Regions from separate parts of the Kitasatospora sp. NPDC087315 genome, predicted to be linked through region 1. Evidence: riboswitches for the same ligand, from Rfam matches in the RefSeq annotation. Region 1 holds a riboswitch; the other holds the start of a gene.
The links. A riboswitch is a leader RNA that binds a small molecule or an ion and turns the genes downstream of it on or off. The one in region 1 is predicted to bind S-adenosylmethionine.
Positions count from the first base shown of each region.

Region 1 (19,984 bases):
CGAACACCGTGACCGTCTCGGCCCCGGTGGGCGGCACCGTCCTGATCGACCAGGTGACGCTCGAAGCCAGCGCCGGCTGACCGGCCCCGGGCACACCACGGCCGCCCGTCCCCTCTGTGCGGAGGGGGCGGGCGGCCGTGGCCGTCGGTCAGACGGACGTGACCGGGGCGAACTTCTCGGCGCCGGTGATCCACTCGCCGCGGCGCATCACGGCGACCAGGTCGTAGCTCTCGGAGTCGACGACCACCAGGTCGGCGTTCTTGCCGGTCTCCAGCGAGCCGATCGAGTCGGCGAGGCCGAGCAGGCGGGCCGGCGCGGCGGAGAGCGACTCGGCGGCCTGGTTCAGCGTCAGGTTGTTGACGGTGACGGACCGCTTGAACGCCACGTCCAGGGTGAGCGTGGAGCCGGCGATCGCGCCGCCCTCGACCAGACGGGCCACGCCCTCCTTCACCTCGACCTGGAGCGGGCCGAGCGGGTAGAGGCCGTCGCCCATGCCGGCCGCGCCCATCGCGTCGGTGATCAGCGCGACCCGGGAGGCGCCGGCGGTGCCGTAGGCGAGGTCGAGCACCGAGGGGTGCAGGTGGATGCCGTCGTTGATCAGCTCGACGGTGACCCGCTCGTCCTCCAGCAGCGCCACGATCGGGCCGGGCGCGCGGTGGGCGATGCCGGGCATGGCGTTGAAGAGGTGGGTGGCGACGGTGGCGCCGGCCTCGATCGCCTCCAGGGTCTTGGCGTAGTCGGAGTCGGTGTGGCCGACGGCGGCGATCACACCGAGGTCGGCGAGCATCCGCACGGACTCCAGGCCGCCGGCCAGCTCCGGCGCCAGGGTGACCATCCTGGCGTGGCCGCGGGCGGCGTCGACCAGCTTGCGGACCAGCGCCGGGTCGGGGTCGCGCAGCAGGTCGGGGCGGTGGGCGCCGCAGCGGTTGTGCGAGATGAACGGGCCCTCGAAGTGGATGCCGGCGAGGACGCCGTCCTCGACCAGCTCGGAGAGCACGGAGGCCTGGCGGGCGACCTCGTCGATCTCACCGGTGACGGTGGACGCCATGGTGGTCGTGGTGCCGTGTTCCAGGTGGGTACGGGCGACCTTGAGGGCCTCCTCGGCGATGCCGGAGGTGTACGAGGCGCCGCCGCCGCCGTGGACGTGCAGGTCGACGAAGCCGGGGACGACGGTGTACCCGGTCAGGTCGAGGTCGCCGGGCTCGGCCGCGCCGCCGAAGCCGGCGATCAGCGGGCCGTCGATCGAGAGCCGGTCGCCCTCGACGACACCGCCGGGCAGGACGAGTCGGGCGCCGGCCAGTGCGGTACGCCGCGGCAGAGCCGCTGATTGAATCCGCGTGGTCACGCGGTCACCTCCATGGAGAGCAGGTCCCAGGCGAGCAGGCCCGCGCCCAGGGATGCGGCGGTGTCTTTGAGCATGGCCGGTACGACCTCGGGGGGCATCTGGAAGGTCAGCCGCTCGTTGACCGCCGCGCGCAGGGGAGTGAAGAGGGTGTCACCGGCCTCGGCCAGCCCGCCGCCGACGATCACCGTGGACGGGTCGAGCAGGCTCTGGGCGAGCACGATGCCGTCGGCGAGGGCGTCCACCGCGTGCTGCCAGACCGCGACGGCACGGTCGTCCCCGGCGTCCACCGCGACGGCGCAGGATGCCGCGTCGGCGTCGGGGTCACCGCAGGCCGCGGCCCAGGCCCGGGAGACGGCGGAGGCGGAGGCGAGCGTCTCCAGGCAGCCCCGGGCGCCGCAGCCGCACTGCGGGCCGCCCGGCCGGACCACCACATGGCCGATCTCGCCGCCGTAGCCGTGGGCTCCGGCCTCGATCCGGCCACCGATGCCGATGGCGCCGGCGATGCCGGTGCCCAGCGCGATGAACAGGAAGCGCTCGACGCCCCGGCCGGCGCCGAGCCGGCCCTCGGCGAGACCGCCCGAGCGCACGTCGTGGCCGAGCGCGACCGGCATGGGCGGGCCGCCCGGGCCGGCCAGGCGCTCGCCCAGCAGCTTGCGCAGGGGGAGGTCCCGCCAGCCGAGGTTGGCGGAGAAGACCGCGATACCGTTCCTCTCGTCGATCGTCCCCGGGACGGCGACGCCCGCCGCCAGCGGGGCGACGCCGAAACGGCTTCGGCCCTCGTCCGCCAGATCGGCGGCGAAGTCGAGGATGGCGGCGACGACGGCGTCCGTGCCGTGCTCCCGCCCGGTCGGTCGGCGTGCTTCGAACAGCACGGAGCCGTCCTGGGCGAGCAGCGCGGCCTTCATGCCGGTGCCGCCTACATCGAGTGCGATGACGTGCTTCACGGAGGACAGTTTCCCTTGGTCGGGTCGGAGAGGTCTAGTCCAGTTGTCGGATTGGTCTGGTCCAAAGTAGGTGAGCTTTGTCGCAGAACCATGTGGTGTGCGGCACTTTGCGCGTCCTGCTGCGGCTCGCCGCCATTGCGCATCGTGCAATGACCTCCGCACTTCGATAACTACCCGGCACGTACCGGCCAGAGGTGTGGACCACCGTGCGGTGGGTTTGACAGTGTTACGCCTCCCCCCTGCCGGATTCCCCCATCCGGCCGCTTTTCAGACAACTCCGACGTCCATCGGACTCCCCCCTCGAAGGCGGTACCCGCGTTGAACAGGCGCGCCCAGGTCCCCACCCGTCTGCTCGGCACCGCGCTGGCCGGAGCGCTGCTGCTCACCGGCTGCGGTGGGCAGGGCGACAGCACGGTCACCCTCAAGCTGGTCGCGGCCGACTACGGCGAGAGCGCGGAGACCAGCTCCAAGCCGTACTGGGACGACATCGCCCACCGCTTCGAGGCCGCCAACCCCGGGATCAAGGTCGATGTCGAGGTGGTCGGCTGGACCGACATCGGCAAGCGGGTCGACGACCTGATCGCCGCCGGCACGTCGCCCGACCTGCTGCAGACCGGCGGGTTCGCCGACCAGGCCGCCGCGGACCGGCTCTACCCGGCCACGGACGTGCTGTCCCTGGAGACCCAGGCCAACATGATGGATTCCTTCACGCACGCCGGGCAGATGCTCGGCACGCAGTACGGCATCCCGTTCGTCTCCTCCTCGCGGGTGCTGTTCTACAACAAGGCGGTCTTCCAGAAGGCCGGGATCAGCCAGCCGCCGGCCACCTGGAGCGAGCTCAAGCAGGACGCCGAGAAGATCAAGGCCAAGGTGCCGGGGGTCACCCCGTACGGCCTGCCGCTCGGCCCGGAGGAGGCCCCGGCCGAGTCGATGCTGTGGACGCTCAGCGGGGGCGGCAGCCTCTCCGACGACGTCGGCAACTACACCATCGACAGCCAGCAGAACCAGGCGACCTTCAGCTGGCTGCGCACCAACCTGGTCGACACCAAGCTCACCTACGCCGAGCCGGGCAAGATGAACCGCACGCCGGTGTTCACGGACTTCGCGGCGGGCAAGGTCGGCATGCTGAACGGGCACCCCACCCTGCTGCGGATGGCCGCCGCCGGGAAGATCGACTTCGGTACGGCGCCGATACCGAAGCGGGACGGGGTGGCCAAGACCGGCAGCCTCGGGGTCGCCGACTGGATGATGGCGTTCAAGGCCAACGGGCACAAGAACGAGATCAAGAAGTTCCTCTCCTTCGTGTACACCAAGGAGAACCAGCTGAAGTTCGACGAGACCTACAACCTGCTGCCGGTGACCCAGGACGCCTTCACCCAGATGACGACGGACGGCAAGCACGACGACCTGAAGCAGTTCGCGACGGGTCTGACGAACGCCAGCTTCTACCCGTTCGGGGATCCGGCGTGGACCGACGTCAGCAACCGGATCAAGGCGGGGATCGGGGAGGCCGTCACCGGCGACGCCAAGAAGGTGCTCGAGGGGCTGCAGGGGGCCGCGCTGAAGGAGGCCGCGCGGGTCCGGAAGTAGCCGGACCGGCGCGAGGGCCCCTCGGCGGCCACGGGCGTGGCGGGTGGTCGGAGCGCTCCGTCAGAGCGTGATGGCGTAGGCCTTGCGGAGGGTCTCGTGGACCGTCCAGGTGGTGCGGTCGCCGGCCCGGAGCACGGCGCAGTCGCCCGGGCCGACCTCCAGGGTCGGGCCGCCGTCGATCTCGATGGTGGCCCGGCCGCCGAGCACCACGAACAGCTCGTCGGCCTCGACATCGGTGACCACCCCGGGGGTGATCTGCCAGATGCCGCGGAGCTGGCGGCCGTCGGGGGACTCCGAGAGGACCTTGCCGGAGACCTCGGGGGTGCCGGAGACGATCTGGGCCGGGTCCAGCGGGTCGGGTTCGAGCTCGGCGGTGGGGATGTGCAGGGCGAAGCTGGTGGTCATGCCAGCGACGGTAGCGGCGCGGGCGGGGAGCGCGGGGGCGCAGAGTGTGTCGGACCGGCGGGGGAGAATGACAGGTCGTAGCGGACCGGGGCGTCGGAGGCGGTGACGGGGCATGGGTGAGCTGACCGGGCGGGACCGGGCGGTGCTGGAGCTGGAGGGACGGCAGTGGCGCACGGCCGGGGCCAAGGAACGGGCGATCCGGGAGGAGCTGGGGCTCTCCAGCACGCGGTACTACCAGCTGTTGAACGGGCTGCTGGATCGGCCGGAGGCCCTGGCCCACGCGCCGGTGCTGGTGAACCGGTTGCGGCGGGTACGGGCGGCCCGGCGGGCGGCCCGGTAGCGGGTCGGCAGTGGGTCGGTAGCGGTCGGTAGCCGACCGCCGGCCGGGTGACGGCGCGGCCGCGTGGGTAGGGTCCGGGCATGGTCTTCAAGGAGATTCCGCAGCCGGACACGGACGCCGGGCGCACGGGGCTGGAGGCGGTGCTCGCCTCGCCCGGGGACGCGGTGGTCGCCCTCGACTTCGACGGGACGCTGGCACCGATCGTGGCCGATCCGAGCCTGGCGCGCGCGCATCCGGGCGTGGCGGGGGCGCTGCGGGGGCTGGCCCCGCACGTCGGCTCGATCGTGGTGGTGACGGGCCGGCCGGCCGCGCTGGCGGTCGAGTACGGCGGGTTGGCGGCGGTCGACGGGCTGGTGGTGCTGGGGCACTACGGCGCCGAGCGCTGGGAGGCCGGAGAGGTCACGGCGCCGCCGGTGCACCCGGGGGTGGCGGGGGTGCGGACGGCGCTGCCGGACGTGCTGGCGGGGGCCGGGGCGCCGGCCGGGACCTGGGTGGAGGACAAGGGCCGCTCGCTGGCGGTGCACACCCGGCGCACCGGGGCACCGGAGGAGGCGTTCGAACTGCTGCGGGCACCGGTGGCGGCCCTGGCCGCCGAGTACGGGCTGGTGGTGGAGCCGGGCCGGCTGGTGCTGGAGCTGCGGCCACCGGGGGTGGACAAGGGCGCCGCGCTGACCGGCTTCCTGCGGGAGCGGGCCGCCCGGTCGGTGCTGTACGCCGGGGACGATCTGGGCGATGTGGCGGCCTACGCGGCGGTGGAGAAGCTGCGCGGGGAGGGGCTGGCCGGGCTGCTGGTGTGCAGCGGGACGACCGTCCGCGAGCTCGCCGACCGGGCCGACCTGGTGGTCCCGGGCCCGGCCGGCGTGGTGGAGCTGCTGGCGGCGCTGGGGGAGGAGCTCAGCCGAGCGCGTTGAGCTGGTCGAGGAACCACTGCTGGGGCGGCAGGGCGGTCGCGGCGGCGGCGAGGCGCTTGGTGCGGTCGGCGCGTTCGTCGGCGGGCATGGTGAGCCCGGCGTGCAGGGCGTCGGCGGTGGCGATGATGTCGTACGGGTTGACGGTGATCGCGTCGTCGGCGAGTTCGGCGTACGCGCCGGCCTCGCGGGAGAGGACCAGGGCGCAGCCGTGGTCGGAGACCACCGGGACCTCCTTGGCGACCAGGTTCATGCCGTCCCGGATCGGGTTGACGAGGGCCACGTCGGCCAGCCGGTAGGCGGCCAGGGAGCGCGGGAAGTCGTCGTCGACGTGCAGGATCAGCGGCTGCCAGGTGGGGGTGGCGAACTCGTCGTTGATCTCCTGGGCCAGCCGCTGGACCTCGGCGGTGTAGGCCCGGTATTCGGCGAGGTCGGTGCGCGAGGGGTAGGCGAAGGCGACGTGCACGACCCGGTCGTGCCACTCGGGGCGGGTGCGCAGCAGGTGCCGGTAGGCGAGCAGGCCGCGGACGATGTTCTTGCTCAGTTCGGTGCGGTCCACCCGGACGACGGTGCGCCGGCCGCCGACGGCCTCACGGAGGGCGGCGAGGCGCTCGTCGACGTCCGGGCGGTGGGCGCGGTCGCGCAGGAAGTCGGCGTCGGCGCCGAGGCCGTGGACGCCGAGGAACGTGGTGCGGCCGTCGTGGGTGACCGTGAGGGCGGTCCGGTCGACGGTGGCGCCGAGCAGCGCCTCGCAGCAGTCGGCGAAGGCCAGGGCCCAGCGGCGGGTGAGGAAGCCGGCCCGGTCGGCGCCGAGGATCCCGGTGAGGACGGCGGTCGCGACATCGTCGGGCAGCAGCCGGAAGTACTCGGGCGGGGCCCACGGGGTGTGCGAGAAGTGGCCGATCCGCAGGTCGGGTCGGGCCGCGCGGAGCAGGGCGGGGACGAGGGACAGGTGGTAGTCCTGCACCAGGACCGCGGCGCCGGGGGCCGCCTCGGCGGCGAGGGCGTCGGCGAAGGCGGCGTTGTAGGCCAGGTAGGCCTGCCACTCGGTGCGGAAGCCGGCGTCGAAGGCGGGGGCGGTGGGGGTGGCGTACAGCAGGTGGTGGACGAACCAGAGGGTGGAGTTGGCGACCCCGTTGTAGGCCCGGGCGAAGGTCTCCGGATCTATGTCCAGCATCCGGACGGCCTGTCCGCCGACGTCGTGGCCGGCCAGGTCGAGGCGGCCGTGCGGGGCCTCCGCGGCGGCCCGGCGGTCGGCGTCGCCGAGGGCGGCGCAGACCCAGACGGCGCTGGGGTCGGCGATGGCGGAGAGCCCGGAGACCAGGCCGCCGCCGCCCCGGCGGAGGGTCAGCGTGTCGTCGTCCGCGGTGCTGAACGACACCGGTCCCCGGTTGGAGGCCACCAGTACGGGGGCGGTGCCGGTCGGACTCGAACGTTCGGTCGTGAGATCGCCCATGGTTGGTACGTTGCCGGGGGCCAGGGTCGGCAAACCCCGGTCAGTGCGGCAGGTGGCGGCTCACGTACTCGGGGACGGTGTGCATCGGGGGCCGTTCCAGGCCGGTGACCGGGTGGGTGTGGGCGGTGAAGGCACGGGTTTCCGGGTCGCGGGTGAACTGGGTGAGCAGCGGGTGCACCAGGTCGGCGGAGGCCTTGAGGCGGTGGGTGCGGTCGAGGCGTTCCAGGGCCGTGCGGTAGATGGTGGCGGCCATCCGGCCGAGCGCCTGGCCGTCCTGGTGGCGGTGGTGGCGCACGCCCACGTCCACCTGGGCCAGGGCGTCCAGACCGGCGGTCTCCAGGGCGTCGACCAGCAGGCCGAGCTCGACGCCGTAGCCGGTCGGGAACGGCAGCCGTTCGAGGAGCGAGCGGCGGGCCGCGTACTCGCCGCCGAGGGGCTGGACGAAGCCGGCCAGCTCCGGCCAGTGCAGGTTGAGCAGCGGGCGGGCGACCAGCTCGGTGACCCGGCCGCCGCCGGAGGGGACGACCGCGCCGCCCGCGTCGGACGGGCCGCTCGACGGCACTTCGAGCGGCCGGTCGTACATGGCCTTGACCAGCTGGATGTCGGGTTCGGTGAGCAGCGGGCCGATGATGCCGGAGACGAAGGCCGGGTCGAACTCGCGCAGGTCGGCGTCGACGAAGCAGACGATCTCGCCGCTGGTGACCAGCAGGGAGCGCCAGAGCACCTCGCCCTTGCCGGGGGCGGCGGGCAGCCGGGGCAGGATGTCGTCACGGTGCACCACCCGGGCGCCGGCCCCGGCGGCGACCGCGGCGGTGGCGTCGGTGGAGCCGGAGTCGACCACGACGAGTTCGTCGACCAGCGGGAGGCGCTCCATCAGCTCGCGGCGGACGGTGCGGACGATGTCGCCGACGGTGGCCTCCTCGTCCAGCGCGGGCAGGACCACGCTGACGGTGCCCGCCCGGCCCGCCGCCCGTTTGGCGTCCAGCAGCGTGCCGACCGGGCGGTCGGCCGCGCTCCAGGAGCGGCGGCGCAGCCAGGACGCCGCCTGCGGAAGGAGCGCGGGGGTCGGTTCGGCGGGCACGGGTCTCTCCTCGGCGGGTTCGGGTGGGACGGGGCATCTCGCGTGGCGGACGGTCCCGTTCGGGGTTGACGCCTTCGGATACAGTCTTCGTACAGCGATCGGACCTTCGCACGCCGGGGTCACCGCTGAGCAGGACCACAACTTCACAGAGCTCATCCAGAGGGACTGAGGGAACGGCCCGTTGACGTCCCGGCAACCTTCTCGCGCGGCTGTCGTACAGGCCCGGCGGGACAGGTGCCAATTCCGGCCTGTGGCGCGACCGCGTCACGGGGAAGATGAGGAGAGAGGCCTCCGCCATCATGGCTATCGACACCGCCGCACCCGCATCCCTCACCGTTGACCTCGGCCCCGCCGCCGCGCTGTCCTGTCGGGAGTGCGGCACCCGCTTTCCGCTCGGTCCGAGCTTCGCCTGCCTGGAGTGCTTCGGGCCGCTGGAGATCGCGTACGACTTCGGCGGCGAGGCCGCCGAGGACCTGCGCAAGCGGATCGAGGCCGGCCCGGCGTCGATCTGGCGCTACGCCCCGCTGCTGCCCGTTCCGGCCGATGTCGCCGGGAAGCCCAACCTGAACCCGGGCTGGACCCCGCTGGTGAAGGCCGACAACCTGGGCCGTGAGCTGGGCTTCACCGCTCAGCTGCACATCAAGGACGACTCGGGCAACCCCACCCACTCGTTCAAGGACCGCGTGGTGGCCTGCGCCATCGAGGCGGCCCGCGCGTTCGGCTTCACCACGCTGTCCTGCTCGTCCACCGGCAACCTGGCCGGTGCGGTCGGTGCGGCGGCGGCCCGGGCCGGATTCAAGTCCTGCGTGTTCATCCCGCACGACCTGGAGCAGGGCAAGGTCGTGATGGCCGGGGTCTACGGCGGCGAGCTGGTCGGCATCGAGGGCAACTACGACGACGTCAACCGCTTCTGTTCGGAGCTGATCGGCGACCCGGCCGGCGAGGGCTGGGGCTTCGTGAACGTCAACCTCCGCCCGTACTACGGTGAGGGCTCCAAGACGCTGGCGTACGAGATCTGCGAGCAGCTCGGCTGGCGGCTGCCGGAGCAGATCGTCATCCCGATCGCCTCGGGCTCCCAGCTCACCAAGATCGACAAGGGGCTGCAGGAGCTGATCAGGCTCGGTCTGGTCGAGGACCGGCCGTACCGGATCTTCGGGGCGCAGGCGGCCGGCTGCTCGCCGGTGTCGGCCGCGTTCAAGGCCGGCCGGGACGTGATCCGCCCGGTCAAGCCGGACACCATCGCCAAGTCGCTGGCGATCGGCAACCCGGCCGACGGCCCGTACGTGCTGGACATCGCCCGCCGCACCGGCGGCGCGGTCGAGGACGTCACCGACGCCGAGGTGGTGGCCGCGATCAAGCTGCTGGCCCGCACCGAGGGCATCTTCGCCGAGACCGCGGGCGGGGTGACCGTCGGCGTGCTGAAGAAGCTCGTCGAGACCGGGCAGCTGGACCCGGCCAAGGAGACCGTCGCGATCAACACCGGCGACGGCCTGAAGACCCTGGACGCCGTCTCCGACTCCGGCATGACCACCGTCATCCGCCCGACGCTGGAGTCCTTCCGCGACGCCGGCCTCGCCTCCGCCTGACCACCACCCCGCTAGGAGAGCCCCCGCCATGAGCGCCAACGTCCGCATTCCCACCATCCTGCGCACCTACACCGGCGGCTCCGCCGAGGTCGCCGCCGAGGGTGCCACCCTGGGCGATGTCATCGCCGACCTCGACAAGAACCACCCGGGCATCGCCGCCCGCGTCCTGGACGACGCCGGCAAGCTGCGCCGCTTCGTGAACGTCTACGTCAACGACGACGACGTGCGGTTCGCGGAGGGGCTGGCGACCGAGATCAAGGACGGCGCGAGCGTGTCGATCATCCCGGCGGTGGCCGGCGGCTGCTGAGCCCGTCCGCCGCTCTTCCCGGCCGGCCGTTCCCGCGTACGGAATTCCGAATTCCGTACGCGGGGGCGGCCGGCCGCATTTCGGCGGGAATATTTCCGGGTCCAGTCGGAGTAGAGTGTCGCTCGGCTGGGAACAGGGCTCCCCTTCCCCTTTCACCGGCGCCCGAATCCGGCTGAACCCGTATCGCCGGTGACCGTCCGGCCGCTGAGACCGGCGCCGCGCGCACGGCCGTGAAACATGTCAGGCAGATGTCAGAATTCTCAAGGGGATTTGAGTAATTCGTCCGCTATGTCCGGCGTGAAATGCCGATTTCCTCCTGATTTCACCTGAGGTGTCCCCTGGCGGGCCCGGGGAATTCCCTGCGGCTGACCCTGTTGCAGAGGGCGTCGATCCGGATACATTCAGCCGCGATCGACGCGATCGCCCGCCCATCGGATGCCGTCCGGTGGCTCGGCGGGGGACCGCGGCGTGCACGGCTGCGTCCAGGGGGGGTTCCCCGGGCCGGCCTCGAAACCAGACCCGGGCCCGCGACCTGCGGGCGCGTGAAGGGCCAGCACAGCACTAGGGGAGTTCGGAATGGCTCAGGGCACCGTCAAGTGGTTCAACGCGGAGAAGGGCTACGGCTTCATCGCGGTCGACGGTGGTGCGGACGTCTTCGTCCACTACAGCGCGATCCAGATGGACGGCTACCGCACCCTTGAGGAGGGCCAGCGGGTCGAGTTCGAGATCTCTCAGGGGCAGAAGGGCCCGCAGGCGGACATGGTCCGCGCCGCGGTCTGACCTTTCCGACCCCAGGAGTTCGGCTCGGCCCATCGGCTGGTGCGCCTCTTGCTTCGCGACGGGCCCGTACGACACACGTCGTACGGGCCCGTCGCCACGTGCGGCGGCGGGCGCCGCCGCACGTGGCGCCCGGGGCCCGCCGCACGTCCGCCCGCGGGTGGCCGGTGCGGCTCGCGGGTTGCCGATTGGGCTTGCACTCGCCCTGCCAGAGTGCTAATCATTGGCGTTAGCACTCACAGCGTGAGAGTGACAGCGGACCGGGTCGGTGAGGCCCCCGGGAGCGGTAGGGGAAAGGACCCCCGCACACCAGGGCCGTCCGTCGCGGGCACCCCTTGGTCCGAGCAGTCGACCGTGTCCCGGAGGACCACTTCAGATGGCCAAGATCATCGCCTTTGATGAGGAAGCTCGCCGCGGCCTTGAGCGTGGCATGAACCAGCTCGCCGACGCAGTGAAGGTCACGCTCGGCCCCAAGGGTCGCAACGTCGTTCTGGAGAAGAAGTGGGGCGCCCCCACGATCACCAACGACGGTGTCTCCATCGCCAAGGAGATCGAGCTCGAGGACCCGTACGAGAAGATCGGCGCGGAGCTCGTCAAGGAGGTCGCCAAGAAGACCGACGACGTCGCGGGTGACGGCACCACCACCGCCACCGTGCTGGCCCAGGCGCTCGTCCGCGAGGGTCTGCGCAACGTCGCCGCCGGCGCCAACCCGATGGCCCTGAAGCGCGGTATCGAGAAGGCCGTCGCCGCCGTCTCGGACCAGCTGCTGGCCCAGGCCAAGGACGTGGAGACCAAGGAGCAGATCGCCTCCACCGCCTCCATCTCGGCCGCCGACACCCAGATCGGCGAGCTCATCGCCGAGGCCATGGACAAGGTCGGCAAGGAAGGCGTCATCACCGTCGAGGAGAGCAACACCTTCGGTCTGGAGCTTGAGCTCACCGAGGGCATGCGCTTCGACAAGGGCTACATCTCCGCCTACTTCGCCACCGACCTGGAGCGTATGGAGGCGAGCTTCGAGGACCCGTACATCCTCATCGCCAACTCCAAGATCGGCTCGGTCAAGGACCTGCTCCCGCTGCTGGAGAAGGTCATGCAGAGCGGCAAGCCGCTGGTCATCATCGCCGAGGACGTCGAGGGCGAGGCCCTGTCGACCCTGGTCGTGAACAAGATCCGCGGCACCTTCAAGTCCGTCGCCGTCAAGGCCCCGGGCTTCGGCGACCGCCGCAAGGCCATGCTCGGCGACATCGCCATCCTCACCGGTGGCACCGTGATCTCCGAGGAGGTCGGCCTCAAGCTCGAGAACGCCGGCATCGACCTGCTGGGCACCGCCCGCAAGGTGGTCATCACCAAGGACGAGACCACCATCGTCGACGGTGGCGGTGACAGCGAGCAGGTCGCCGGCCGCGTGAACCAGATCCGCGCCGAGATCGAGAACAGCGACTCGGACTACGACCGCGAGAAGCTCCAGGAGCGCCTCGCCAAGCTGGCCGGCGGCGTGGCCGTCATCAAGGCCGGCGCGGCCACGGAGGTGGAGCTCAAGGAGCGCAAGCACCGCATCGAGGACGCCGTCCGCAACGCCAAGGCCGCCGTCGAGGAGGGCATCGTCGCCGGTGGTGGCGTCGCCCTGCTGCAGGCCTCGGTCGCGTTCGACAAGCTGGAGCTCGAGGGCGACGAGGCCACCGGTGCCAACATCGTCAAGGTCGCGCTGGAGGCCCCGATCAAGCAGATCGCGACCAACGCCGGCCTGGAGGGTGGCGTCGTGGTGGAGAAGGTGCGCAACCTTCCCGCCGGTCACGGCCTGAACGCCGCCACCAACGAGTACGTCGACCTGGTCGCCGCGGGCATCATCGACCCGGCCAAGGTCACCCGCTCCGCGCTGCAGAACGCCGCCTCCATCGCGGCGCTCTTCCTCACCACCGAGGCCGTCATCGCCGACAAGCCGGAGAAGGCCGCCGCGGCCGCCGGCGGCGGCATGCCGGGCGGTGACATGGACTTCTGATCCGACTCGATCGGATCGGGCAGTTCCTCGCTCGCATGGGCGGTTCCCTCCGGGGAGCCGCCCATGCGGCGTTCTGCGGGAGAATGGACGGATGGCTTCCACCGGTGACACCGCTGACATCGAGACCGCCCTGCACAACGCGCGGGCGCTGATCCTCGCCGACCTCTCCGCCCGGGACGTGGCGGACGCCGCCGTGGTGTCGCTGGTGGAGAACGCCGTGACACACCGGCGCTGGTGGCTGGAGCAGTGGCCGGACGGCGCCGAGTACGTGCTCGGGCTGGTCGCCCAGGACGTCCAGGACGCGCTGCTGGAGGAGTACGGGCGGTGGCCGCTGTGCACCGCGTGCGCGGCGGACGGGGACCCGCACGCGCTCGGCGTGGAGCCGGAGCTCGGGCCCGAGCCGCACTGGGTGTGCGGCAAGGAGGGGGCGGTGGTGTCGCCCGTCGGCCGGCTGTCGTAGACCGCGCCCGGCCGGGACCGCTTTCGGCCGCCGTCGCGCTCCGGGGCGCGACGGCGGCCCTTGTGCCGCCCGGGGCGTTCGCGGTCCGCGGCGTCCTACTCGGAGCCCTCCAGGAGGCCGAGTTCGGCGGCCAGGTTGGCTCGGGCGGGGGCGTCGAAGCGTTCGCGGGCGGCTGGGGTGCGGTAGAGCGCGGGGAGCGCGAGGAGCCGGCGCAGGACCGCCGCGCGCCCGGCCCGGAAGTCCGGCTCGGGGACGAAGGCGTACTCCGCGCGTACGGCGGCCGCGTACGCCGCGTACGCCTCGGGGGTGCCGCCGAGGACGGCGAGGTCCGCGTCACAGAGCACCTCGCCGTCCCGGTCGCCGGGGGCGGGGCGGTGGGTGGTGGTCAGCCGGACCAGCCGCGCGACCTCGGCCACCCGGGCGGCCGGCAGAGCGGCTTCGGTGAGCGCCCGGACGGTGAGGGCCGCGCTGCGCTCCTCGTTCTCGGAGCGGTCGGGGCGGTAGACGGCGTCGTGGAACCAGGCGGCCAGCCGGACGGTGTCCGGTGCGTCGGCGTGTCCGGCGAGCGTGTCGACGTGGCCCAGCACCGCCCGCAGGTGATCGGTGGCGTGGTAGCGGCGCTGCGGCTCGGCCCAGCGGCGCAGCAGCTCGCGCCCGTACGGTTCGGGGTCGGTGCCGGTGCCGCAGCGGTGCAGCAGGGCGGTCCAGTCGGCGAGCAGATCGGCGGCGGCGGGCGGGCCGGCGGCGGCGGACGTGTTCGGCATGGGGTTCATTGTGCTGGCCCGGGCGGACGGTGTGGCCGGGGCGTCGGGATCGGTCGGGTCGTCCTGATCAGTCTGGGCGTCCGGGTCGGGCGGGTCGGCCGGTGGGAGTTCCACTGGACCTATATGTAGGTTAGCGATATATGTAGTCCTATGACAGAACGTGCGATGCAGGAGCCCACGCTGCTTCTGCTCACGGCATTGGCCGACGCCCCACGGCACGGCTACGCGCTCATCCAGGAGGTCGCCGCGATCTCCGGCGGCCGGGTCACGATGCGGACGGGCACGCTCTACGGCGCCCTCGACCGGTTGCTGCAGCAGGGGCTGATCGAGGTCGCGGCCGAGGAGGTGGTGGACGGCCGGGCCCGGCGCTCGTACGCGCTGACCGGGGCCGGCCGCGCCGCCCTGGCCGGTGAGGCCGAACGGCTGCGTGCCGTCGCCACCGAGGCCGAGCGGCGCCTCGCCGTTGTCCGACCGAGGGTCAGGGGGACCTTCACATGACCACACCCACCGTCATGACCACACAGACGGTCGTCCTGCGGGTCGCGCTCCAGCTCTACCCGGCCTGCTACCGCCGCGAGCGCGGCGACGAACTGGCCGCGGTCTTCGCCGACACCACGGCCGAGGCGGGCAGGCAGGCGCTGGCCCGGGAGGCGCTCGACCTCGCCGCGTACGGCCTGCGGGTGCGGACCAGGCTGACCTCCAGCTCCCTCGGCGGGCGGCTGCTCGGGGCGGCCGCGCCACTGATCGCGGCCGCGGTCGCGGGGGCGAGTCTGTCGCCGTGGTTCAGCGATGTGGACGCCGTCGCCTGGAACTTCGCCGGGGAGACGAGCCTGGGCCGGGCGATCATGATCGCGCAGCCGGTGGTGGCGCTCCTGCTGGCCCTCGCCGCGATGGTGGGGAGCTGGACGGTGGCGCGGATCTTCGCGGTGGGGGTGGTGGTCACCGGGCTGCTCGGCATGAGGGACGCGTTCGCGCCGGAGGCCATGGGCTGGTGGTGGACCCTCTACACGAGCACCTCGGTCGTGCCGTTCGTGCTCTCCGGGCTGCTGGTCATCGCCGCGCCACGGGACCTGCTGAGCCGCCCGACGGGGTGGCCGCGCGCGCTGATGGCGGCGTCGGCGGTCCTGGGCGGACTCATGGTCGCGGCCCAGGGGAACTACGACACCCGCTACCTGATGAACGCCCCGTGGTCGACCGTTCTGGTGGTCGTTCCGCTGTTCCTGGTGCTCACCGTGGTGCGCGGCTGGCTGCTGCCCGCCGCGGCGGGGCTCGCGATGCTGCCGCTGAGTGCGGCCTTCAGCGTGTTCAGCCTCTGGGAGGAGGCCGGCGGTATCTGGCGGCTGCTCCCGGTCGGTACGGCGGCGGTGGCGCTGATGCTGGCGGCGGTTCTGGTCAAGCGGCGGCGCGGCGGCGTTCCCCCGGGTACGGAGGGATGGCGCACCGCGATCTGATCGGACCGGGCCGGGCCGCCGCCGGGCGGCCCGGTCGGCCGGGTGACGACCGGAGGCGGGCCGCGACCGGAGGGCAGGTCCCGGCCAAACGGCCGCACGGGGCTCGCCGGGGGGCCGCGGGATGTGGCAGTCTACCGATATGTCTAGACCAATTCTCGAAGTCATCGCGCTGACGCCCCAGGACGCCCAGGCCGCCGAGTCGGGCGGCGCCGACCGGCTCGAACTGGTCACCGACATGGCCGCCGACGGGCTCACCCCGTCGGTCGAGGACTTCGCCAAGATCCGCGCGGCGGTGGACATCCCGCTGCGCGTGATGCTGCGGATCCGGGACGGCTTCGCGCCGGGCGACCTGGACGAGCTGCGCGCCCGCGCGGCCGCGCTCCGGGCCGAGGGCGCCGACGAGTTCGTCCTCGGCTTCCTGGACGCCGACGGCGCCGTCGACCTGGCCGCCACCGAGGCCGTCGCCGAGGCCGTGGCGGGCTGCCGCTGGACGTTCCACCGGGCGATCGACCACAGCGCCGACCGCGCCGCCGTGCGCGCCGCCGTCGGCGCGCTGCCCGGGCTGGACACCTTCCTGACGTCCGGTGCGGTCGGCGGCGTGGACGCGGGCCGGGAGGTGCTGCTGGCGGAGCTGGCCGCGGCCGGGAAGCCCGGTTACGGCCAGCGGATCCTGATCGGCGGCGGGCTGCGGGCCGAGCACCTGCCGAGCCTGCGGGCGGCCGGCTTCGACGCCTTCCACGTCGGTGGCGCGGTGCGCGTCGACGGGTGGCAGTCGCCGGTGGACGCGGGCAGGGTCGCCGAGTGGCGGGCGCTGATCGACGGCTGAGGGGTGGGTGACGAGTGACAACTGACAGATAACAGACTCTGTTATCTGTCAGTTGTCACTCGTCGTTCGTTGTCCGTCGCCCCGCTGTCGTCAGCGCAGCTGTTCGGGCAGCGGTTCGGCGTGCAGCACCGTGAGCCCCGAGACGGCGCGGGTGAGCGCCACGTACAGGCGCCGCAGGCCGGTCCGCCGGTCGGGCTCGCCGGCGATCACGGCGGCCGGCTCGTCGAGCACCACGTAGTCGTACTCCAGGCCCTTGGCCAGCGAGGCCGGGACGAGGGTCAGCCGGGCCTCCGCGCTGGTCTCGGCGCCGGGGGAGAGGTGCGGCAGACCTGCGGCGGCCAGCGCCTCGGCGAGCAGTGGGACGCGCTCGTCGGCGGCGATCAGGCCGGTCGAGCCCTCGTGCTCCAGCGCCCGGTGACAGGCCGCGATCACCGCCTCCGCCAGCACGCCCCGCTCGACCTGACGGATCGTCAGCGATCCGGGCGCCTCGCGGACCGAACTGGCCGGAGCCAGGCCCGGGGCGATCGCGGGCAGCAGCCGGGAGGCGTACGCGATGACCTCCTCCGGCACCCGGAAGCCCTTGGTCAACTCCTCGATGTGGGCGGCGGGTTTGCCCAGGTGGTGCAGGGCGTCCGGCCAACTGGCCGTCGCCCAGGGGGTGGTGCCCTGGGCGAGGTCGCCGAGGACGGTCGCCGAGCCGGTGGTGCAGCGGCGGCCGACCGCGCGGTACTGCATCGGGGAGAGGTCCTGCGCCTCGTCCAGCACCACGTGGCCCAGCGAGGGGGTGCGCTGCACCAGGTCGGTGGCCTCGTCGACCAGGACGGCGTCGGCGGCCGTCCAGCGGGCGGTCTTCACCGAGCGGCCGGGCCTGGGCCAGAGCACCGTCCGCTGCTCCTCGGGGGTGAGGACGCCGTCCGCGCACTCGGCCAGGAACTCCGGTTCGGAGAGCAGCCGCAGGACCAGCTTGGCCGGTTCGACCAGCGGCCAGCACTGCTTGACCACCGCCTTGACCGCCGGGTTGCGGGCCACCGCGTCCTGCACCCGGTCGTCGGGGGCCTCGCCGCCCTGCTCCATCTTCAGCAGCACGGTGTGCGCGATCCGCTGCGGCAGCGCGTCCCTGGCGGCACCGTAGCGGATCGCGCGGCCCTTCAACTCCTCGATGATCTCGACCAGTTCGTAGGCCGGTACGCGCCAGCGCCGGGAGCCGCGGACCACCACGCAGGGCTCGGTGGGCAGCGTGATGCCCGAGCGCACGGCCCGGCGCAGCACCTCGGCCATCCGGGCGTCGCCCTTCAGCCGGGCCGCCTCCGCGGTGTCCTCGCCCCGGACCTCGACATGCGCGACCAGCTGCTGCACGGTGGCCTGCGCCACCTCCAGCTCGCCCAGGGCGGGCAGCACCTGCTCGATGTAGGAGAGGAAGGCGTTGTTCGGGCCGATGACCAGCGTGCCGGTCCGGGCGAGGCGCTCGCGGTGCGCGTACAGGAGATAGGCGACACGGTGCAGGCCGACGGCGGTCTTCCCGGTGCCGGGGGCGCCCTGGACGCAGACCGTGCCGCTGATGTCGGCACGGACGATCTCGTCCTGCTCGGGCTGGATGGTGGCGACGATGTCGCGCATCGGCCCGACGCGGGGCTTCTCGATCTCGGCGGCGAGCAGGGCGGAGGCGGTGTCCGACTCGGCGGGGTCGGTGAGGTGCTCGTCCTCGTAGGCGGTCAGCTCGCCGCCGGTGTAGCCGAAGCGGCGGCGCCGCTCGACGTCCATCGGCGCGGTCCGGCTGGCCCGGTAGAACGGCTGGGAGACCGGCGCGCGCCAGTCGATCACCATCGGGTCGCCGTCGGCGTCGTGGACGTGCCGCCGGCCGATGTAGAAGTTCTCCCCTCCACTGCCTTCGGACAGCTCCTCGCTGATCGCGTGCAGGTAGTCGAGGCGGCCGAAGAACAGCGGGGTGTGCGAGAGGTCGGCCAGGGCGGCGATCCGGGCCTCGATCTGCTTCTGGAGGACGATGGCGGTGACCCAGGTGCCGGTCACGTCGCGGATGTCCAGCGACTGGACGTCCTCGCGCATCGCTCGCAGCGCGGCCCTGGAGGCGGCCAGATGGTCGCGTTCGCGCTGGAGGGGGTCGGTGGTGGGGGTGGCGGGCACAGCGAACCTTCCCGGCTGCCCCGGAAGCGGGCGCAGCGGATCGTTGGAGCTCACAGTGGGTACAGCCGACCGGTTGCCGAACGGTCGGCGCCTCCCCCGGCTGCCTGCGGGACTCAGCAGGTACCACGGTTCGGGAGGGGGCAGACGAACGATCCTAGACCCGGTGGCCCCACGGTTCCACCCCCGGTTTCCCCGGACGGGGCCCTCAGGGCCTCCGTACATCGGGAGGACGACCTCCGTCCTGCCGGATACGGCCTTTGGGGTGATGTGTCCGGCGCGCCCGGGTTCTACCGTTGAAGACATGAGCACCGTACACATCACGGCGCCCCGGGCAGCGGCCACGACCCCCCGGGTGCCGACCCAGAAGTCCGTCGCCCGCCCCGCCGGAGCGACCGCCGCGACCGTCCCCGGCCGCCGCCGCAACCCGCTGGCCAGGGCCGTCCGCAACGTCGGCATCGCCCTGGACACCGCCGCGCGCGTGGTCTTCCTCGGGCGCGACGGCGTCGGGTACTGATCCTCGGCGGGTACGGACCGGCGGGTACGGACCCGCTAGAGCACGTCGTCCGCGTCGATGATGCGGTAGGCGTAGCCCTGTTCGGCCAGGAAGCGCTGGCGGTGGGCGGCGAAGTCCTGGTCGACGGTGTCGCGGGCCACCACGGAGTAGAAGTGGGCCGCGTGGCCGTCGGCCTTGGGGCGCAGGACGCGGCCGAGGCGCTGGGCCTCCTCCTGGCGGGAGCCGAAGGTGCCGGAGACCTGGATGGCGACGGTCGCCTCGGGCAGGTCGATGGAGAAGTTGGCGACCTTGGAGACCACCAGGACGCTGATCTCCTTGTTCCGGAAGGCCTCGAAGAGCTTTTCCCGCTGGGCGTTGCTGGTCTCGCCCTTGATCACCGGGGCGTCCAGGACCTCGCCGAGCTCGTCGAGCTGGTCGATGTACTGGCCGATGATCAGCGTCTGGTCCTTCTCGTGCTTCTTGACCAGGGCCTCCACCACCCGACGCTTGGTCGCCGTGGTGGCGCAGAAGCGGTAGCGCTCCTCGGGCTCGGCGGTGGCGTAGGCGAGCCGCTCGGTGTCGGTCAGGGTGACGCGGACCTCGCAGCAGTCGGCGGGCGCGATGTAGCCCTGCGCCTCGATCTCCTTCCAGGGCGCGTCGAAGCGCTTGGGGCCGATGAGCGAGAAGACGTCCCCCTCGCGGCCGTCCTCGCGGACCAGGGTGGCGGTCAGACCGAGGCGGCGACGGGCCTGGAGGTCGGCGGTGAACTTGAAGACGGGCGCGGGCAGCAGGTGCACCTCGTCGTAGACCACCAGGCCCCAGTTGCGGGCGTCGAAGAGCTCCAGGTGGGCGTAGACGCCCTTCCGCTTGGTGGTCATCACCTGGTACGTGGCGATGGTGACCGGGCGGATCTCCTTCTTCGTCCCGCTGTACTCGCCGATCTCGTCCTCGGTGAGCGAGGTGCGCTTGACCAGTTCGTGCTTCCACTGCCGGGCCGAGACGGTGTTGGTGACCAGGATCAGGGTGGTCGACTTGGCCTCGGCCATGGCCGCCGCGCCGACCAGCGTCTTGCCGGCGCCGCAGGGCAGGACGACGACGCCGGAGCCGCCG
Region 1 is NZ_JBIUYD010000004.1:289,857-309,840, reverse strand. It holds gene ACIO5D_RS08400 (carbohydrate-binding protein) at 1-80, shown strand, start outside; gene nagA (N-acetylglucosamine-6-phosphate deacetylase) at 149-1,345, opposite strand; gene ACIO5D_RS08390 (ROK family protein) at 1,342-2,289, opposite strand; gene ACIO5D_RS08385 (extracellular solute-binding protein) at 2,608-3,879, shown strand; gene ACIO5D_RS08380 (cupin domain-containing protein) at 3,940-4,284, opposite strand; gene ACIO5D_RS08375 (DUF3263 domain-containing protein) at 4,397-4,624, shown strand; gene otsB (trehalose-phosphatase) at 4,705-5,535, shown strand; gene ACIO5D_RS08365 (trehalose-6-phosphate synthase) at 5,519-6,988, opposite strand; gene ACIO5D_RS08360 (glucosyl-3-phosphoglycerate synthase) at 7,029-8,069, opposite strand; SAM riboswitch class I at 8,219-8,351, shown strand; gene thrC (threonine synthase) at 8,369-9,655, shown strand; gene ACIO5D_RS08350 (ubiquitin-like small modifier protein 1) at 9,684-9,962, shown strand; gene ACIO5D_RS08345 (cold-shock protein) at 10,539-10,742, shown strand; gene groL (chaperonin GroEL) at 11,116-12,738, shown strand; gene ACIO5D_RS08335 (hypothetical protein) at 12,830-13,198, shown strand; gene ACIO5D_RS08330 (hypothetical protein) at 13,294-13,962, opposite strand; gene ACIO5D_RS08325 (PadR family transcriptional regulator) at 14,113-14,460, shown strand; gene ACIO5D_RS08320 (hypothetical protein) at 14,475-15,413, shown strand; gene ACIO5D_RS08315 (copper homeostasis protein CutC) at 15,553-16,239, shown strand; gene ACIO5D_RS08310 (HelD family protein) at 16,330-18,381, opposite strand; gene ACIO5D_RS08305 (hypothetical protein) at 18,683-18,895, shown strand; gene ACIO5D_RS08300 (DNA repair helicase XPB) at 18,931-19,984, opposite strand, start outside.

Region 2 (9,757 bases), on a different contig from region 1:
TGCTCGGCCCGATGGCACCCCAGACGTACGGCGAGCCCTGCTTGCTCATCGCCTTGGCGACGGCCACCCCGGCGTACCCGCCGGCCTGCGGCAGGCTGCTCAGGTCGGTGCGCTCGCTGCCGCGCGAGGCCCGGTCGTCCTGCTGCTGCTGCGCCTTCAGGGCGGCCCGGTCGGCCGCGCTGAGCGAGTTCAGCAGCGTCTGGGCCTCCTTGAGCTTCTGGTTGACGTCCGCCTTGGCCTGGTTCAGATCCTTGGTGGTGCTGTCCAGGGAGGCGAGGACGGCGGCCGCCTCGGCCTTCTGCTGGTCCAGGCGGCGCTGCTGGTCCTGCAGGCCCTTGAGCGCCTCGGACTGGCTGGAGCTGGCCTGCTGGACGCTGGAGGCCTTGTCCAGGTAACCCGACGGGTCGGAGGAGAGCATCAGCTGCACGGACGGGTCGATGCCGCCGGTGCGGTACTGCTCGCCCGCCACCTCGGCCAGCCCGGCCTGAAGCTGCGTCATCTGGTCCTGGCCGCGGGCCACCTGGTCCTGGAGCTGGTCCGCCTGCTTGCGCAGCTGGTCGGCCCGCTCCTTGGCGCCGTTGTACTTCTCGGCCGCCTGCTCCTGCTCCTCGTTCAGCTGGTCGATCTGCGCCTTCACGTCCTCCTTCTTGGGGGAGGGCGCGGCGTGGGCGCCGACCTGGGCGGAGAGGGCGACCGCGGTCGCAGCGGCAGCGGTGAGCACGGAGACCCGCGCGCGGCTCGGCTGCTTGGGACGGCGGTGGGAGGCCAAAGTGATCGGTTCCTTCTTCCAACGGACTCACCCGTTTGAGTGAGGATCCGGAAAATAGGTTTGACGCCAGACCCTAGTGAAGATCCACGCTTTCCGCCACTCCCCCGATGGCGTGAACCTCCACCGGCGGCCTGACTTCACGGGATCCACACACTGCCGCAAACCGGGCGCTGACCAGCGGTCACTCCGGTCCCTCCGGCATCAGGGCCGGGCCAGCCGGTTCAGCAGCAGGACGGAGGCGACGGGGCGCGCGCCCGCCTTGCGCACGCCCTCCGCGACCTCCCGGTCGGTGGAGACCACCACCACCGGACGGCCCTGCGGCTCGGCCCGCACCAGACGGCGGATCAGCTCGTCCGCCGTCTCCCCGGTCCGGCTGAAGCGCACCCGCACCCCGCGCGGCGGCGCCATGATCACCGGCACGTCCAGGTCCTGCCCGTCGAACACACAGGTGACCTCCGCCTGGGTGCGCTGGGCCAGCATCGCCAGCCCGCCCAGCAACCGGATCCGCTGCTGCTCCAGCGGCAGCGCCGGATAACCGGTCTTGGTCACGTTGTAGCCGTCCACCACCAGATGCACCTGCGGGATCGCCAGCAGCTGGTCCAGCAGCGCCGGATCGTCCTCCGCCAGCCCGCGCCGGGCCACGTCGTGCGGCGAGGCCGAGCCCGGCACCACCGCCTCCACCAGGTCCGCCGGGCGGATCTGGGAGACCGGCAGCGCCAGCTCCCGCTGCAGGCCCTGCGCCGACTGCAGCACGGTGTCCAGCAGCAGCCGCAGCCGCATGTCCTCGACGCTGCGCCCCTCGCGGGCCGAACGGCGGCCCTGCTCGGCGGCGGTCTCCAGTTCGGAGATCCGGTGCCGCAGCCGCCGGGCCTCGCTCTCACCCGCGCCGCGCTCGGCGGCCGCCTGCGTCCTCAGCGCCTCCAGCTCGGCGGTGACCCGGCGGGTCTCCGCCTGCGCCCGGCGGGTGTCGCTCTCCAGCGACCGCACCTTCTTGCGCAGCGACTCGGCCTCCTTGCGGACGTCCTCCGACTCGGCCCGCTGCCGGTCCAGGTCCGCCCGGGCGGAGGCCCGTACCTCCGCCAGCTCCGCCTGCAGCTTCTCCGCCAGCCGGGCCGCCTCGGCGGCGGCGCCCTCGGCGCCGGCCCGCTCGGCCTGCTCCCCCGCCTCGGCGACCAGCCGGCTCCAGCCCGCCGACCGCACCAGATAGGCGGCGGCCGCCACGTCCATCGGGTCGGCGGCGCCGGGCACGTGGCCCGCCTCCAGCGCCTTCACCAGGTCCGGCTGGCCCAGCCGCAGCCGCTCCGCTATCCGGAGCCGGAAGGCCGGCTCCGACTCCAGTGCGGCGGCCAGCGCGGTGGCCGCGTACTTGGCCCGCCGGGCCGGCGTGAACTTGGCGTACTGCCGCAGGCTCTGCGGCAGTTCGGCGGGCGGCAGCCCCCCGAGCGCGTCGGCGGCGAGGCCCACCACCCGGCGGCGCACACCCTCGGGCAGCGGCCGGTCGAGCGTCTCGACGGCCCGGTCTGCCGCCGGCTCGTCACCGCCCGACTCCTCGGCGGGGGCCCCGGTACCGGACGGGGCGGCCTCGGCCGCGTCCGGCGCCTGCCCGTCCACAGCGGGCTGCCGCCCCTGCGGCCCGGCGGGCTCCTTCGCTGCGTCCACCACGTCCTCGGCTCCGATCCTCGTCCAGCGGGGTACGGCCCGCGGCCGTCGCCCTCGTCGTCACGCTCCGTGCGTTCTGTCTGTATTGTCCCCGTGCGGTGAACGGCCGCGCACCGTCCACCCCACGGACCGGGCGTCAGCCCTGCTCAGCGGCGGCCTCTCCGGCCTCGGCCCCGGGACGGGCCACCAGTTCGACCTGGTCCACCGCGTTGCACCAGCGGCAGCGCACCGACTCGATGGTCTCGCTGAGCACCTCGGTCTCCTCCACCTTGGACTCGCCGGCCAGGTCGAAGTGCAGGTACTCGGTCACCCGGGCGGAGCGGGTCACGTCGAAGCGGGTCAGGTTGCCGCACAGGGTGCAGCGCCAGCGCGTCTCAGCGGTCAGGGCGGGGACGGTCATCGGGGGTCCTCTCGGGTGGTCCCTGGGTGGGCTCAGGCGCTCCCCCCGGAGCCCCGGCGTCGGCGGCGGGAGGCGGGAATGCCCGCCCCAAGCCTATTGCCTGAGGCAACCGTCCCGACCACCGGTCGCGGCGATCGGGACGGTAGCCCACCTGCCGTACAGCGCGGTGTCGCCCGCGCCGGGCGGAGGGATGCTTGGCCGCATGGCGATCACGGTCCTCGACCACACCGGCGCACGCGGCGGGCCCCCGGCCGCGCCCGCCCCGGCCGTCACCTACGCCCTGATCGCGCTCAACACGGTGGTCTTCCTGCTCGGCCCGGCCGCCGGGCTCAACCCGCTCTACGGCCGCGGCCAGGCCAGGGTCTGCGCGGAGCAGCGGTACGAGCAGCGCTGGGGCGCGGTACCGGCCGAGCTGCTGGCCGGCCGCCCGCTGACCGCCGGACAGCTGGCCGAGGCCCCCGACCCGGCGCCCGGCTGCCCGGCCGCCCCGACCCCGGGCAAGCACCCGGCCCTGTCCGTGCTCAGCGCGCTCTTCCTGCACGCCGGCTGGCTTCACCTGCTGGGCAACCTGCTCTTCCTCTACGTCTTCGGCCCCACCGTGGAGAAGCGGATGGGCCGGGCCCGCTTCGCCGTCTTCTATCTGGCGGCCGGCAGCCTGGCCACCTACGGCTTCGCACTGGCCCAGGCGCACTCGCCCGGCTCGACCACGGTGCTGATCGGCGCCTCGGGGGCGATCTCGGCGGCGCTGGGCTGCTATCTGCGGCTCCACCCGCGGGCCCGGGTGACCACGCTCGTCCCGCTGCTGCTCTTCCTGCCGCTGCGGTTCCCGGCCTGGCTGGTGCTCGGGCTCTGGTTCGCCCTGCAGTGGTGGTCGGTCCACTCGGCCGGCCCCGGCGTCGCCTACCTGGTCCATGTCATCGGGTTCTCGGCCGGCTTCCTGTACGCCTGCACACCGGCCGGCCGCCCCCCGCGACGGCCCGTCTGACGCCCGATACCCTGGCGGCACCCCACAAAGGAGCCCGAACAGTGATCACCGCCATCGTCCTGATCAAGACCAGCGTCGACCGCATCCCGGAGATCGCCGAGGCGATCGCGGCCATCGAAGGCGTCAGCGAGGTCTACTCGGTCACCGGCGGCTACGACCTGGTGGCGATGGTGCGGGTGCGGCGGCACGACGACCTGGCCGAGGTCATCCCCGGCCGGCTGAACAAGGTCCCGGGGGTGGCCCACACCGAGACCCAGATCGCCTTCCGCACCTACTCCCAGCACGACCTGGAAGCCGCCTTCGCCCTCGGCCTGGACGAATAGCGGGACGATCAGCCCGCGCGGCGCGTGTCCGCGACGCAGCGGCCGCCCTCGTTGCGGTAGTTCCAGGCCGCCCCGTCCGTGACCAGCTCGCGGACGGCGGTCAGAAAGCGGTCGATGTGCTCGTCCGGGGTGCCGGCGCCGAAGCTGACCCGGATCGCGTTGAGGCTTCGCTCGCCCGGCAGCGACGGCTCGGGCGCACCGCACTCGGACGGCGCGACGTCCTCGTCGCCGAGCAGGGTGCGGACCAGCGGGTGCGCGCAGAACAGGCCGTCCCGCACGCCGATGCCGTACTCGGCGGAGAGCGCGGCCGAGAAGTGCGAGCTGTTCCAGCCCTGGACCACGAAGGAGAGCACGCCCACCCGGGCCGAGTCGGCGCCGAACAGGTTCAGCACCTTCACCTGCGGGACGTCCGCCAGGCCCGCCTTCAGCCGGGCGATCAGCTGCTGCTCCCGGGCCTCCAGCGCGTCGAAACCGGCCTCGGTCAGCGCCCGGCAGGCCGAGGCGATGGAGTAGACACCGATCACGTTCGGCGAACCGGCCTCGTGGCGGGCCGGGCCGGTGTGCCACTGGACGGCCACCGAGCCGTCGGTCTCCCGGGCCACGGTCCGGGTGGCGCCGCCGCCGGCCAGGTACGGCTCGGCCGCGTCCAGCCAGTCGGCACGGCCGGCCAGCACCCCGGCGCCGAACGGCGCGTACAGCTTGTGGCCGGAGAAGGCGATCCAGTCCACGCCCAGCTCGCGCACCGAGACCCGGTGGTGCGGGGCGAGCTGGGCGGCGTCCAGCACCACCCGGGCGCCGTGCCGGTGGGCGGTCGCGGTGAGCTCGGCGACCGGCCACAGCTCACCGGTGACGTTGGAGGCGCCGGTGACACAGAGCAGCTTGGGGCCCTCGGGCGCCTCGGCCAGCGCGGCGTCCAGGGCGGCGACCGCCTCGGCGTGCGAGCGCGGGGCGCGCAGGTAGCTGACCGCCAGGCCGGCGTGGCGCCAGGGCAGCAGCGAGGCGTGGTGCTCGGTCTCGAAGGCGAACACCCGGGTGCTGGCCGGGACGGCCCCGGCGAGCAGGTTGAGCGAGTCGGTGGTGGCCCGGGTGAAGACCACCTGGTCACCCTCGCGCAGGTCGAGGAACTCGCCGACGGTGCGGCGGCTCTGCTCGAACAGGTCGGTGGAGAGCTGGGAGAGGTAGCCGGCGCCGCGGTGGACGCTGCCGTAGTAGGGGGCGTAGGCGGCGACGTCGTCCCAGACCCGCTGGAGCGCCGGGGAGCTGGCCGCGTAGTCGAGCGCCGCGTAGGTGACCTTCTCGCCACTGACCAGCGGGACCTGAACGTCCTGACCGAGGACGGCGAGCGGGGCGCAGATTTCGGTGGAGAGGGACATGGGAATGCACTCCTTCTGGGTCCAGGACCCCGGGAGTGCGTGTCGTCCGGGTGTCCGCGCTTGCCACCCGGACGGTTTGCCGCGTGACCCGGTCCTCACCCAGGGCACCCCGCCACGGACGGAGGGTTGCCGGACAGCCAGCTGGGGCTTTGCGCTGTCACTCATGACCTGGCGAAGACTCTAGGTGGCGCCCGCCGGGCGGTCAAACACGGTTTCACCATCCGGACACCCCGCGAAGACGCCGAAGGGCCGGTGGCGACCCGCCGCCACCGGCCCCAACTGCCTTCTCACGCCCGGGCGGTGGCCTCCGACCAGCGCTTCAGGACGTCCTGCGCCGCGCCCGAGTCGATGGCCTCGGCGGCCCGTTCGATCCCGGCCGCCAGCTGCTCGGCGAGCGGGGCACCGGTCAGCTCCAGCGCCACCAGCGCGGCCGCCGTGTTGAGCAGGACGGCGTCCCGCACCGGCCCGCGCTCCCCCGCCAGCAGCCGACGGGCGACCTCCGCGTTGTACGCCGCGTCCGCCCCGCGCAGCGCCTCGATGCCGACCAGTTCGATGCCGACCTGGCGCGGGTCGAAGGACTCCTCGGTGACGACACCGTCGCGCACGATCCAGACCTGCGAGGTGGTGGAGATGGTCAGCTCGTCCAGACCGTCGTCGCCCCGGAAGACCAGGGCGTTCGAGCCGCGCTGCGCCAGCACCCCGGCGATCAGCCCGGCCAGCCGGGTGTCGAAGCAGCCGATCGCGTGCGAGGTCACCCTGGCCGGGTTGGTCAGCGGGCCGAGGATGTTGAACGCCGTCGGCACCCCGAGGTCGCGCCGCGCCGGGGCGGCGTGCCGCATCGCCGGGTGGAACTTGGCGGCGAAACAGAAGGTGAGCCCGACCTCCTCCGCCACCTCGGCGACCCGGCGCGCGGAGAGGTCGAGGCCGATGCCGAGCTTCTCCAGCACGTCGGAGGAGCCGCTGGCCGAGGAGGAGGCCCGGTTGCCGTGCTTCACCACCTTGGCGCCGGCCGCGGCCGCGACGATCGCCGACATGGTGGAGATGTTGACGGTCTTGGCGCGGTCGCCGCCGGTGCCGACGATGTCGACGGCCGGGCCGGGGATGTCCAGCGGCTCGGCGTGCGCGTACATCGAGTCCACCAGGCCGGAGATCTCGTCGACCGTCTCGCCCTTGGCCCGCAGCGCCACCATGAAGCCGGCCACCTGGACCGGGGAGGCCTCGCCGCTCATGATCCGGTCCATCGCCCAGGCGGTGGCCGACCGGCTCAGGTGCTCGCCCCTCAGCAGCGCCGACAGGATGTCCGGCCAGGTGCGGACCACCTGCGCGGGGTCGTTGCCGCCGTTCGCAGGGTGCACGTTCACCATGGCTGACTCCAGCTCTTGTCGGTTCCCCGGGGTCGGGGACATCCGTAGGAATGGAATCAGCCTATCGAGCGGCGAGGTCCCCCGGTCCGCCCCGGCACCCGCCTTCTCTAGGAGTGAGACGGCACCGCTCAGCGGGCGACCGGCGCCCGCTTCTCCAGCCGGGCGCGGAGCAGGGTGGCGGCGGACTCCGCCAGCGCCACCGGGTCCACCGGGCGGGAGATCGCCGCGTCCGCCCGGCTCCAGGCGGCGAGCCAGGAGTCCTGCGGCCGTCCGATCAGCACCAGCACCGGCGGGCAGCCGTAGATCTCGTCCTTCAGCTGCCGCCCGAGGCCGAGCCCGCCGGCCGGCACCGCCTCGCCGTCCAGGACGCAGAGGTCCACCCCGCCCTTCTCCAGCGCCTTGAGCACGGCAGGGGTCGTCGCGCACTCCAGGTAGGACAGCTCCTGCAGATCCTCGGCGGGCCGACGGCCGAGCGCCGTCAGCACCTGCTCGCGGGTGTTGCGGTCGTGGCTGTAGACGAGAACGGTGAGCGTCTCGTCGGTCTTGTACGCCATGGGCCCTGCTCCCTCAAGTGTGATCCGGACCACGTTCGCCTGATCCGGATGCTACTCCCGATCACCTGCCGCCGGTCCCTGCCGCGCGATCCCTTCTCAAGCCGCCGCGCCCACGACTCACCCAGTCGGAGGACGGCCCGTCACCCCAGACCTCGCAGTCACCCGTACGGTCGACACGGCGGCCCCTCCTTTACTCCCCACCCACCCCCGAACCATGCAGCGACACGCAGGGCAACAGGGTCGAAGGGGCCTTCGAAGAACCGTCAGAAAAGGGACACGCCGCTGCTCAGCCGCCATCCGGACGCCCCGTCGGCCCCCGGGGGGGCATACCGCACGCACCGGACACTCCGAGGGACACCCCCCGGCGTGAAGACGGAATAAGGGACCGACATAATGTCCGTCGTGGCGACAGCAACAGCAGTAGAAACCGGGCACGCGCACGGATCGGTCAACCGGCCGAACATGGTCAGCGTCGGAACGATCGTCTGGCTCAGTTCCGAGTTGATGTTCTTCGCGGCCCTCTTCGCGATGTACTTCACGCTCCGCTCCGTCAAGGGAGCCGAGTTCTGGAGCGAGAAGGCGCACGCCCTCAACGTGCCCTTCTCCTCGGTCAACACCACGATCCTGGTGCTCTCCTCGCTGACCTGCCAGCTCGGCGTGTTCGCCGCCGAGCGCGGGGACGTGAAGAAGCTCCGCTCGTGGTTCGTCATCACCTTCGTGATGGGCGCGATCTTCATCGGCGGCCAGATCTTCGAGTACACCGAGCTGGTCAAGAAGGACGGCCTCTCGCTGTCCTCGGACCCGTACGGCACGGTGTTCTACCTGACCACCGGCTTCCACGGTCTGCACGTGACGGGTGGTCTGATCGCCTTCCTGCTGGTCCTGGGACGGACGTACGCAGCCAAGCGCTTCACGCACGAGCAGGCCACCGCAGCCATCGTGGTGTCGTACTACTGGCACTTCGTCGATGTCGTGTGGATCGGCCTGTTCGCGACCATCTACCTGATCAAGTAACCAGCTGATCAGGTCACTGGCCACCGGCTCCGGTCCCCGCCCTCACCGGCGACGGGCCTCTTTGCCGGTGCCGACGCTCCCACCGACCGACCGCGCGCGCAGCCCTAGAACAGGCAGCCTCGTGCCGGCCAGACCGGCCGCCGGGTGCACCCACCAGTCGACCAGATCCTGACACCGGGGTTATTCCGTGAAAAAGCTCTCCGCACGACGGCGCCACCCATTGGCGGCGCTGGTCGTCCTACTTCTCGCCCTGGCGGCAACCGGGGGGCTGTACGCCGCGTTCGCGCCCGCCGACAAGGCGCAGGCCGACGTCGCCGCGCAGTCGCTCGCGATCGATGAGGGCAAGAAGCTCTTCGCCGTGGGCTGCTCCTCCTGCCACGGCCTGAACGGTCAGGGCAGCAGCGACGGTCCCAGCCTGGTCGGCGTCGGCTCCGCCGCGGTCGACTTCCAGGTCGGCACCGGCCGCATGCCGGCCCAGCAGCCCGGCGCCCAGGTGCCGCGCAAGAAGAACATCTACTCGCAGTCGGAGATCGACCAGCTGGCCGCCTTCGTGGCCTCGCTCGGCCCCGGCCCGGTGCGGCCGGACCCGGAGCAGTACACCTCGACCAACCCGGACGACGTGTCCAAGGGTGGCGAGCTGTTCCGCACCAACTGCGCCCAGTGCCACAACTTCGCCGGTCAGGGCGGTGCCCTGACCCAGGGCAAGTACGCCCCGTCGCTGGAGGGCGTGGACGCCAAGCACATCTACGAGGCCATGCAGACCGGCCCGCAGAACATGCCGTCGTTCCCGGACACCACCATGCCCGAGGAGCAGAAGAAGCAGATCGTGGCCTTCGTTCGCCACGCCACCAACGATGAGCCCAACCCCGGCGGTCTCACGCTCGGCAGCCTCGGTCCGGTGACCGAGGGCCTGTTCGGCTGGATCTTCGGTCTCGGCGCGCTCATCGCGGTCGCGATCTGGGTCGCCGCCCACACCACCAAGGCCAAGAAGTCATGAGCCACGACATGTCAGAAGAGAAGCTGCCGGAGCCGCACGGCTCCGCCGGGCACCACGAGGTGGCCGCCCACGGCGACCCGTTCGCCGACCCGGGCCTGCCGGCCCACGAACCCCGCCGGACCGACATCGACGAGCGGGCCGCCAAGCGGGCCGAGCGCCAGGTCTCGCTGATGTTCGTGGTCTCGATGCTCGCCACCGTGGGCTTCATCGCCTCCTACGTGGCCATCGACCCGGACAAAATCGTCTACGTCTTCCCGCTGGGTCACATCAGCGCGCTGAACTTCGCGCTGGGCCTGACCCTGGGTGTGGCGCTGTTCTG
Region 2 is NZ_JBIUYD010000009.1:927-10,683, reverse strand. It holds gene ACIO5D_RS14505 (NlpC/P60 family protein) at 1-769, opposite strand, end outside; gene ACIO5D_RS14500 (NYN domain-containing protein) at 971-2,380, opposite strand; gene ACIO5D_RS14495 (hypothetical protein) at 2,565-2,828, opposite strand; gene ACIO5D_RS14490 (rhomboid family intramembrane serine protease) at 3,031-3,813, shown strand; gene ACIO5D_RS14485 (Lrp/AsnC ligand binding domain-containing protein) at 3,855-4,136, shown strand; gene ACIO5D_RS14480 (aminotransferase class V-fold PLP-dependent enzyme) at 4,145-5,509, opposite strand; SAM riboswitch class IV at 5,561-5,678, opposite strand; gene trpD (anthranilate phosphoribosyltransferase) at 5,797-6,873, opposite strand; gene ACIO5D_RS14470 (hypothetical protein) at 7,002-7,427, opposite strand; gene ACIO5D_RS14465 (heme-copper oxidase subunit III) at 7,821-8,441, shown strand; gene ACIO5D_RS14460 (c-type cytochrome) at 8,629-9,438, shown strand; gene ACIO5D_RS14455 (Rieske 2Fe-2S domain-containing protein) at 9,447-9,757, shown strand, end outside.
Region 2: linked by a shared signal. The riboswitch ahead of ACIO5D_RS14480 (aminotransferase class V-fold PLP-dependent enzyme) and the one ahead of thrC (threonine synthase) in region 1 are both predicted to bind S-adenosylmethionine.